2 regions of the Paenibacillus sp. KS1 genome follow, and region 2 is predicted to be linked to the other one. Evidence: riboswitches for the same ligand, from Rfam matches in the RefSeq annotation. Region 2 holds a riboswitch; the other holds the start of a gene.
The links. Region 2 has a riboswitch for S-adenosylmethionine ahead of metA (homoserine O-acetyltransferase MetA). Riboswitches for the same ligand answer to the same signal wherever they lie in the genome.
Positions count from the first base shown of each region.

Region 1: it holds a riboswitch for S-adenosylmethionine, as region 2 does, so the genes downstream of both, BBG47_RS00720 (methionine ABC transporter ATP-binding protein) here and metA (homoserine O-acetyltransferase MetA) in region 2, are expected to answer to the same signal.

Region 1 covers NZ_MAIS01000001.1:160,017-164,947, reverse strand. Annotated here, with positions in the region: gene BBG47_RS00730 (MetQ/NlpA family ABC transporter substrate-binding protein) at 1-255, opposite strand, end outside; gene BBG47_RS00725 (methionine ABC transporter permease) at 396-1,061, opposite strand; gene BBG47_RS00720 (methionine ABC transporter ATP-binding protein) at 1,051-2,064, opposite strand; SAM riboswitch class I at 2,160-2,267, opposite strand; gene gnd (phosphogluconate dehydrogenase (NAD(+)-dependent, decarboxylating)) at 2,912-3,811, shown strand; gene BBG47_RS00710 (GntR family transcriptional regulator) at 3,952-4,629, shown strand; gene BBG47_RS00705 (GntP family permease) at 4,758-4,931, shown strand, end outside.
Region 2 covers NZ_MAIS01000039.1:30,312-35,242, forward strand. Annotated here, with positions in the region: gene BBG47_RS14590 (trans-sulfuration enzyme family protein) at 1-797, opposite strand, end outside; gene BBG47_RS14595 (aminotransferase class I/II-fold pyridoxal phosphate-dependent enzyme) at 803-1,984, opposite strand; gene metA (homoserine O-acetyltransferase MetA) at 1,981-2,925, opposite strand; SAM riboswitch class I at 3,093-3,219, opposite strand; gene corA (magnesium/cobalt transporter CorA) at 3,761-4,696, shown strand.

The DNA.
Region 1 (4,931 bases), on a different contig from region 2:
ATTCGACAATGCCAAGTTCGGCTGCACATAATCTCCGAATTCAACCAACTCAATGGAATAGCCTTTCTTCTCCAATATCGGCTTAATCGCCTTCGTTATCATATCGCTATAAGGGCCTGCTGTTGCGCCGATCTTGATTGCTTTGCTTTCTTCCTGCTTTGCGTCTCCTGAACCCGTTGATGCGTCTTTGCTGCCGCATCCGGCCAGCAAGCCAATTGCTAGAATAAGAGAAAGAATGAGAGCTGTTTTCTTCATGTTGATGACCTCCGTATATGTTTTTAGTAAAGGTTTGGTACCTTATGTCCCTTTTTCAGCACCAAGAAGGTGGCGTGATCTCGGAGCATATTCTTCTGTCGCTTCCTAAGGGATGACTTCAATGATTAACAGCGAATGCATTATCGCTTGTCTACTTTCTTCGCTATAAAGTCTCCGCCGTACTGAATGAGCTGCACAAGGCAGATCAGGACAATCACGGTTGTGAACATGACCGTATTGTCGTAACGGTAATAACCGAACCGAATCGCCAAATCACCGATTCCGCCTCCACCGACTGTACCGGCCATTGCCGAATAAGCGACGAGGCTGATTGCCGTAATGTTCACGCCTTGCATGATGCCTGGCTTCGCTTCAGGGAGAAGTACATCCCTAATGATCATCCACGGTGTTGCACCAATGGAGATTGCCGCTTCGATGACACCTTTGTCAATCTCGCGCAGCGCCGTCTCTACCAAGCGGGCGAAGAACGGAATTGCCGCAATCGAGAGCGATACAGAAGCAGCCGTCGGTCCTATCGTTGAGCCAACAATGAGCTTCGTCAAAGGCAGCAGTGTCACCAGCAAGATGATGAACGGAATTGAGCGAATCATGTTGACGATGAAGCCTAATACATTTTTCGTAAATGCATTTTCGAGGAATAGCCCCTTATCGGTTACAAATAACAGAATTCCAATGGGAAGACCCAGAATTATGGCAGCAAACAGCGAAATTCCAACCATATAGAGCGTCTGGACAAATGCCTTGCCCAAGTCCGGCAGCAGTTGGATGATCGAATCACTCAGCATGATGGATGACCTCCAATCGATAGGTTCGTTCTTCGATGTAGTCGAGTGCTTGCCGCAGCTCTGATACTTCTCCATTCAGCTCCAAGATCAGAATGCCTAGCGGGTTGTCATGGATGTATTCAATTTTGCCATGCAAAATATTTGCTCTAACCTTGAAGTTCGTCATTACATCAGTAATGATTGCTTCCTCCGCTTGCGGCGCCACGAAGTGAATCTTCACGATCGTTCCTTTGCAATGCTGAATCAATCGTTCTGGAAGATTGAATTGGAACAGACTGCTGATGAACGAGCGCGTCATCGGATGCTGTGGATCAGAGAAAATGTTATATACCGGCCCCTCTTCTACCACATTGCCGTTCTGCATCACCGCCATCCGGTCACAGACGTCCTTCACCACTTCCATTTCGTGCGTAATCAATACAATCGTCAGGTTAAGCTCGCGATTGATTTTCTTCAGCAGCTCCAAGATTGACTGTGTCGTCTCAGGATCCAGCGCAGACGTTGCTTCATCGCACAGCAGCACATGCGGTTCATTCGCCAGCGCTCTGGCAATGCCTACTCTCTGCTTCTGACCACCGCTGAGCTGAGCAGGATATACATCTCGCTTGTCAGCCAAGCCGACCATTTCAAGCAATTCAAGGACACGCGGTTCAATCTCTGCCTTCGACTTGTTGTTGGCCTTCAGAGCAAATGCAATATTCTCAAATACCGTCTTGGAGCGGATAAGATGAAAGTGCTGAAAGATCATGCCGATCTTCAGTCTTGCCTGTCGCAAGCTCTCTCCTTGCAGCTTCGTCAAATCAACGCCATCGACGAGGATACTCCCAGATGTAGGTTCCTCCAACAGGTTGATGCAGCGCAGCAACGAGCTTTTCCCAGCACCGCTTCGTCCGATAATCCCGTAAATTTCTCCCCTATTGATTCGAAGAGAGACGTTATTTACGCCGATGACGGTCGATGTCTTGCTTCGATACTCCTTAACCAAACTCCGAATTTCAATCATTTCACACACCCCGCCATTCTGTTGCTATCACCTGGATGAAAACTAAAAAGCCTCTTTCCCTAAGAGAGAAAGAGGCTGAATTGGCAGTATCGCCACACTTATCTCTCAGAATGGAATCATTCCGTAGGATTTAGCACCGTTTACTCACAGGTAAGGTTGCCGGACGTCATAGGGCCTAGTCCCTCAGTCGCTCTTGATAAGGTAGTATGAAGTTGTCATTTGTTGTTGAAAATATTACATCTGAAAATATGAGTTGTCAACAATATTTTCATTTCACTTTCAGAAACAGTACTTCAACAAACAGAAATAGACCGCCCTAGGTTAAAGGATGCGGTCTATTTTTGCTCCAAAAAGCCTTCCGCCCTTAAAAGCGGCTATTGTGTAGGGTGTAGGAGTCGGTTGCAGCCGACTCTTTATTTATTCTTATTATAGCACTGGGAATATATACATGATCACAAACAGAATACCTTACATCACATCATTTACTTTGGTATCCTAACACATCAACACATTCTCTGAATAATCGTTAATGTCTTCGTGATCATGATGATAGCTGGAGAGATGGATTGAATTCCCCTTTTCAATTAGCACGATCGTCTGCTGGCTGACATGGACGGCGTTGGCTAATTCCTGCTATGTCATGTTTTTATCCACACTTACTATATAGATACATAATTTCCGCCACTAAGAATCACTCTAAAAGAGACAGCATACCCCTGAGCCGAGATACAGCGCTTACAATTTCCACTTTACAGATAGGCAAGAAGACAGTAAGATAAGATCACACTAAGTTGTATACAAGTATACTTGTTGTACTTTACAGCATGATCACAGGAGTGAATACAGCATGAAATTAGGCATGATTGGCCTTGGAAAAATGGGTTTCAACCTCGTAGATAACATATTGCAGCACAAGCATCAGGTAGTCGCTTTTGATGTAAATGCTGAACAACGTCAAAAAGCAGCTGACCTAGGAGCAATTCCTGCAGATACAATTGAAGAACTCGTATCGAAGCTGGATGCTCCCAAGATCATCTGGATGATGGTTCCGGCTGGAGAAATCGTGGATCAAGTGGTAGACACACTGCTTCCTCTTCTCTCTCCAGGTGACATTGTCATTGACGGAGGAAATTCACATTATAAACAATCCATCGCTAGAGGCGAGAAAGTGCATGCACTGGGTGCTCATTACTTCGATATCGGAACATCCGGCGGAGTATCTGGCGCAGCTGAAGGCGGCTGCTTCATGATTGGCGGCAACCAAGAAGTATTCGCTACACTTGAGCCACTGTTCAAGGACATTGCGGTAGATCAAGGATATTTGTATGCAGGCAAGAGCGGAAGTGGACATTTCCTGAAAATGGTTCACAACGGTATTGAATATGGAATGATGCAGGCGATCGCGGAAGGCTTCGAAGTATTGGACAAGAGCGACTTCGATTTCGATTACGAACAAGTTGCACGCGTATGGTCTAACGGATCGGTTATCCGCAGCTGGTTGATGGATCTGACGCAAAATGCTTTCTCCAAAGATCCGAAGCTGGACAGCATTCGCGGCGTTATGCAAAGCTCTGGCGAAGGCAAATGGACAGTGGAAACTGCACTGGAGCTGCAAGCAAGCGCACCAGTTATCGCGATGTCCCTCTTCATGAGATATCGTTCGCTTGAGTCCGATTCCTTCCACGGTAAGGTAGTTGCTGCACTGCGCAATGAGTTCGGCGGACATCAAGTGGTAACGAAGGAATAGTCATTTCCTATTTCGATAGCGAAGATAGAATCACCACAAGCCCGATGCTCGCGCCATGCAGCACTGTGGTACAATCAGAACCAAATCTGTTAAGTGAGATATGGGTTCAGGAAACCAATCATGAGGAGAGTTCACGCATGATACACTATCCGAAACAGTGGCTGCAGGGCGCATCCCTTGGGGAATCCATCGCCTGTGAGCTGCGATTGCAAATTATTAACGGCTCCATCAAGCCGGGCGAAATTATATCAGAGAATCGAGTGGCTGCCGACTTCGGCACCAGCCGCTCTCCCGTTCGCGAAGCATTGAAAACGCTCTCTAACGAAGGGCTTATTCGCTTGGAGCGCATGGGGGCTGTTGTCTTAGGGCTTAGTCTTATCGATGTCGAAGAGCTGTACGATGTTCGCTATCTCATTGAGAGCTTTGTCCAGCAGCGGCTCGCCATCGTGAACACAGATGGTCTGATTCTGACGCTTCTGCAGATTATCGACAAGATGGAACTCGCGGTTAAGTACAATGATGCCGTTGAATTCGCATATCAGGATTTATCGTTCCATGAAGCGATCATTGCTGCAGCGGAGCATAAACGGATCATGCATCTGTGGACGAGCATTCGACTGATCGTAAAGACCGTCATGCTGATGACAACGGAAGAAATATTCTCTGAGGGAGAAGCGAAGCTGTTCACTGTAATTGAGAAGCACCGTACGATCGTAAGAGGACTCCAGTCGAAGGATACTCATACGATCCAGCAGGTTGTCTCAGCCTACTTCGCCGACTCGAACCGTACCTTGCATGTCAGCTTGCCGCATTCGTAACGGCAAGCTGCAAGGATACAAAGTTTTTTTAATTCAAGTTGTCGACAAGTATTCAAGTTTGTTTTGGAAACGCTATATTTGGAATCATTCATAACAATCGGCACTCTTCAAAAGGAGGCTCGTACATCATGAGCACACTATTCGGAATGAGTCACAATGTTACATTACTATTTTGGACACTTCTTACCATCGTATTTCTCATTGTGTTCATTGCCAAGCTGAAATGGAATCCTTTCGTGACGTTGCTTATATCAGCATTAATGCTCGGTCTGTTAACAGGCATGAAACCGCAAGATGTTGTG
Region 2 (4,931 bases):
CGAGCTTCCAATGTTTTCATGCCTCTCATCAGCAGCCAGCTGTCCTGAACCCCAAGCACAGTGCCAAGGCCATTCTGCAATTGCTTCACACGGCGTCCAAGACTCTCGTTGGCTGTTACTGCCAGACCTGCGAGCACATCACTGTGTCCGCCCAAGAACTTGGTTGCACTATGTAAGACTATATCAACACCAAGCTCAATTGGACGTTGATGATAAGGGGTCATGAACGTATTATCCAGCATGGTGAGCAGACCCTTTTCCTTGGCCCATGAGGTCACTTCTGCAATATCCGTAATTTTGAGCGTCGGGTTGGACGGTGTCTCCATATAGACAGCCTTCGTATTTGGACGAAGCGCAGCCTTCACCTGCTCAATGTCGGTCATATCCACTAAGGTGGACTCAATGTTCAACCGGTTTAAAATGGAGGTCAGGAGACGGTACGTTCCACCATACACATCTTCCGTTACGATAACATGATCTCCTGCCGATAACAGCAAGAATGTCGAAGAGATCGCTGCCATCCCTGATGCGAAGGCAAATCCATTCGTTCCGCCCTCGAGCAGTGCAATATATTGCTCCAATGCCTCACGTGTTGGATTGCCAGAGCGAGAGTAATCGTACTGAGGCGGATTGTAAATGTCCTCATGATGGAATGTCGTAGCTTGGTAAATCGGGACACTGGAAGCTCCCGTACCGGCATCGATCTCACCGCCAAAATGGATCAGCTTCGTCGCAAACCGGCGTGATTGCTTGCCTAACTGACCGTCTGATGCTTGATTCGAATTCTGCTCACTCATCTCCGTTATCCCTCCACTTCTACTCTAGCCGCTTCTATCGCTTGCTCCAAATCAGCAATTAAATCATCAACATGTTCAATTCCAACCGAGAATCTGAGCAAGCGATCGTCTACACCAATCTGATCCCGAATCTCCTGCGGAATATCCGTATGGGTCTGAACCGCCGGATAAGTCATCAGCGACTCTACCCCACCCAAGCTCTCCGCGAAGGCGATCAATTTCAAGTGGCGCAGGATCGGCTCTACATAAGCTGCATTCTTCAAGCGGAAGGAAAAGATGCCTGTGTTGCCCGACGATTGGCGCTGTTGAATCTCATATCCCGGATGCTGCTCGAGTGCAGGATAATACACATTGTCGATGGCAGGATGCTCTAACAACCACTCGGCAATACGGGTTGCGTTGGACTGGTGCCGCTCCATACGAAGGGCAAGTGTCTTCATGCCGCGCATCAATTGATAGGAGTCAGTCGGGCTCAGGACAGCCCCGATCGAATTATGCAGGAAGGCGATTTCTTCCGACAACTGCTTCCCTTTCGTTACGATCAGACCAGCAAGCACATCATTATGTCCGCCCAAGTACTTCGTTGCGCTGTGGACTACCATATCTGCCCCAAGTTCAATCGGGCGTTGGAAAAATGGCGTTAGCAGCGTATTATCAACGATAGTGAGAATTCCATGAACCTTCGCCCACGCCGCTACCTTCTCGATATCCGTAATCATCATCAAGGGGTTCGTAGGCGTCTCTATAAAGACAGCCTTCGTCTGCGGTGTTCTTACAGACTCAAGCGCATCAAAATCATTCGTATCTACATAAGAGGCCGTCACGCCGAAACGAGACATAATCCGTTCCAGCAGACGATAAGTACCACCGTACAAATCGAGGGAAACAATCAGATGATCGCCTGAACTGAACATCGCGAACAATGTCTGTAATGCAGCCATCCCAGAACTACAGGCAAATCCGGCATCCCCACATTCCAAAGCAGCCGCCGCTTCCTCTAGAACAGTACGAGTCGGGCTCTTCGTCCGAATATAATCAAACCCCGTGCTCTGTCCAAGCTTCGGATGCCTGAATGCAGTTGCTTGGTAAATCGGATAATTAATAGCTCCCGTTTTTGGTTCATGAACCGATCCAATTTGAGCTAATCGACTTTCGATGCGGTAGTTCTCTTCGTTGCGTTCGATCATAGTTGATGAGCCCCTTCCTTGCGCGGTACGGCTTTGCCCAATTCGTAAGGTGTTTCTTGATATACGTAGTAGTTTAGCCAATTTGAGAAGAGGAGGCTGGCATGCGCACGCCAAGTGGAGTAAGGCTTGCGGGAAGGATCGTTATTCGGGAAATAATTTATCGGAATGTCCATCTCCATCCCCTTTGCAATATCGCGGTCATACTCCCACTTCAGTGTACAGGGATCGTATTCCGAATGACCGGTCACGAAAATTTGCTTCCCATCATGTGTCGCTACCAAATACACTCCTGCTTCTTCCGACTCCGCTAATATTTCTAACTCGGCAATCTTCGCGACATCCTCTCTCCGAAATTCCGTATGACGGGATTGCGGTACAAGAAACATCTCGTCGAAGCCGCGTGTCAGATTCACATTTTCCTTAGTTAGTACATGCTCGTATACACCGAAAATTTTCTGATCCAGTGCATATTTCGCAATTCCATAGTGATGATAGAGGCCCGCTTGTGATGCCCAGCAAATATGGAACGTGGAAGTTACATTCTCCTTAGACCATTCCATAATGCGGCACAACTCATCCCAATAGTCTACATCTTCAAACTTCATCTGTTCGACAGGAGCACCCGTAATGATCATACCATCAAACTGCTCTCCTTCAATATCTTCAAATGTTTTGTAGAACGAAGATAAGTGCTGTGCGGACGTATTTTTGGATGTATGGCTTGCTGGATGAAGGAGCGTCACCTCAACTTGCAGCGGCGTGTTGCCCACTAAACGCAGGAGTTGGGTTTCCGTAGTCTCTTTCGTCGGCATCAAGTTGAGAATGATGATTCGCAGCGGACGAATATCTTGATGATAGGCTCTCGTTTCGTCCATGACGAAGATATTCTCCTGGGTCAAAATTTCTTTGGCCGGCAAATGATCCGGAATTTTAATCGGCATTGACGCTCTCCCCCTCGAAAATGGTAATTGGATGGTGTCGGCACATGAAATCACATTGGCCACAACCGCTCACAGGCCTGACTTGAAACGGCACAAATGGCTAGAGACATACAAAAAAGACCTTCCTCGACTACGAGAAAGGTCATGTTATACATGCTCATGAGCCTCTCTCATCTGTCAGTAACGACTTCCATCGTCCCTGCAAGAATTAGCACCGTGCGTCGCGCTTCATACTGCGCATCGCCGGTTGCCGGGCTTCATCGGGCTTGTCCCTCCACCTACTCTTGATAAGATTGCTTATATGAATATTCATTTGATTTGGCCTTGGTAATAATGTACGGCAAAGAGAAGCTGTTCGTCAAGAGGGGAACACAACAAAAAATCACGATTCCACCCCCTTCGCATACGATACATTATTGACGAATTCCGCCAATGGATTTTGTCTTGAAAGGTTGAAGTACGAGCGTTATACTTAACAAGGTGCGTCGAGGCCTTAACTTTTCAATGAAGGCAATAATCATTCCTTCACTGGGCGCATGATATATAAAGTCACGTACAATTATTCAAGCTGAGGTGAGTTCGGATGGATGGCGACCCGAGGTCGTTCCGTAGTACGTACGTACAACCGAATAATACGATTCGACAGGCAGCGGCAAGTTCGCAGTCCAATGTCGGGATTCGTGCCTCTGCAGAGAACCTAGTTCACTAATTGTGCCTAGGCTTATATCACGTGCGCGAACGACGGACTGCGCATGCCCAGCCTTGTTTCGAGTCGTCTGGTAACATTTAGACGATGCGCATGTCGCAATGGCGACAGCGTCAAGGAGTGAGTGCAATGAAAATCCGTCTGGTCAACGAGGGCGTCTTCACGACTGAGGAAGATATCAATGTCACATTAACACCGCCAGAGAATGGCTTCTACTGGATCGATGCTGACATTGAGGATTTGGTCGTTCTGCAGCCATTATTCAGCATGCATGATTTGGCAGTTGAGGACTGTATGAGTGAAGAAGAGCAGCGTCCCAAAATCGAAATTTATGAAGGTCATTATTTTATCGTGTTCAACAGCATTCGCTTTGACGATGAAGAGATCTTTTTACGCTCATTGAACATTTTCCTCGGCAAACATTTCATTATTACCGTAACAAAGCAGAAGATTAACGAGCTGCGTATGGTGAAGCCTGTATTGTGGGAGCAGCAAGCTAGCACGCCTGACCTTATGCTCTACCTGCTTATTGACTTGGTTGTCGACAACTACTTCACAGTAGGAGATCGAATTGAAGCGAAAATCGACAAGCTTGAGAAAGAGCTCATTATGAGCACAAAGAAAGAACATCTCAATGAAATCATCAGCTTGCGAAGTGAGATTCTGTGGCTCAAGAAGGGTCTTGGCCCTCAAAAAGAGGTACTGCTTGTCCTCTATCGTAAGGAATTGCGGCTGATCGGCGATGACCTGCAGAAGTACTTCCAGGATATTTACGAGAATGCCGTCAAAGTATCGGAGACATTCGAAACGTTCCGCGACCTTATGGGCAACTTACGTGAATCTTATCAGCTTAGCATCGCGAATCGCGCAAACGATATTATGAGAGTGTTCACAGCCATTACAACTATATTCATGCCGCTAACCTTAATAACAGGGATCTACGGCATGAACTTCGGATATATTCCAATTATGGACTGGGAGTACGGCTCCTTGTATATGATCGGATTCATGCTTGCGCTTGGTATCTTTATGTTCTACTTATTCCGCAAGAAAGACTGGATTTAATAATCAGCGGGGGGTGTTCAAAGTCATTTGATAATGACCTTGGACACCCCCGCTTTGTTTTCTTTGCATTACCGTATTCCCGATTATCCCCATTTGCTCACCTTGTTCGCCGATGACGAAAAACGAAGCCAACCACTGCGAATTGTTTTTCGCTGCTTTCCAAACAAAATAGCACGACGCCCCTAAACTAGCCTAAACAGCAGAATAAATTCATTAACGAGCTCGGGCATACGTC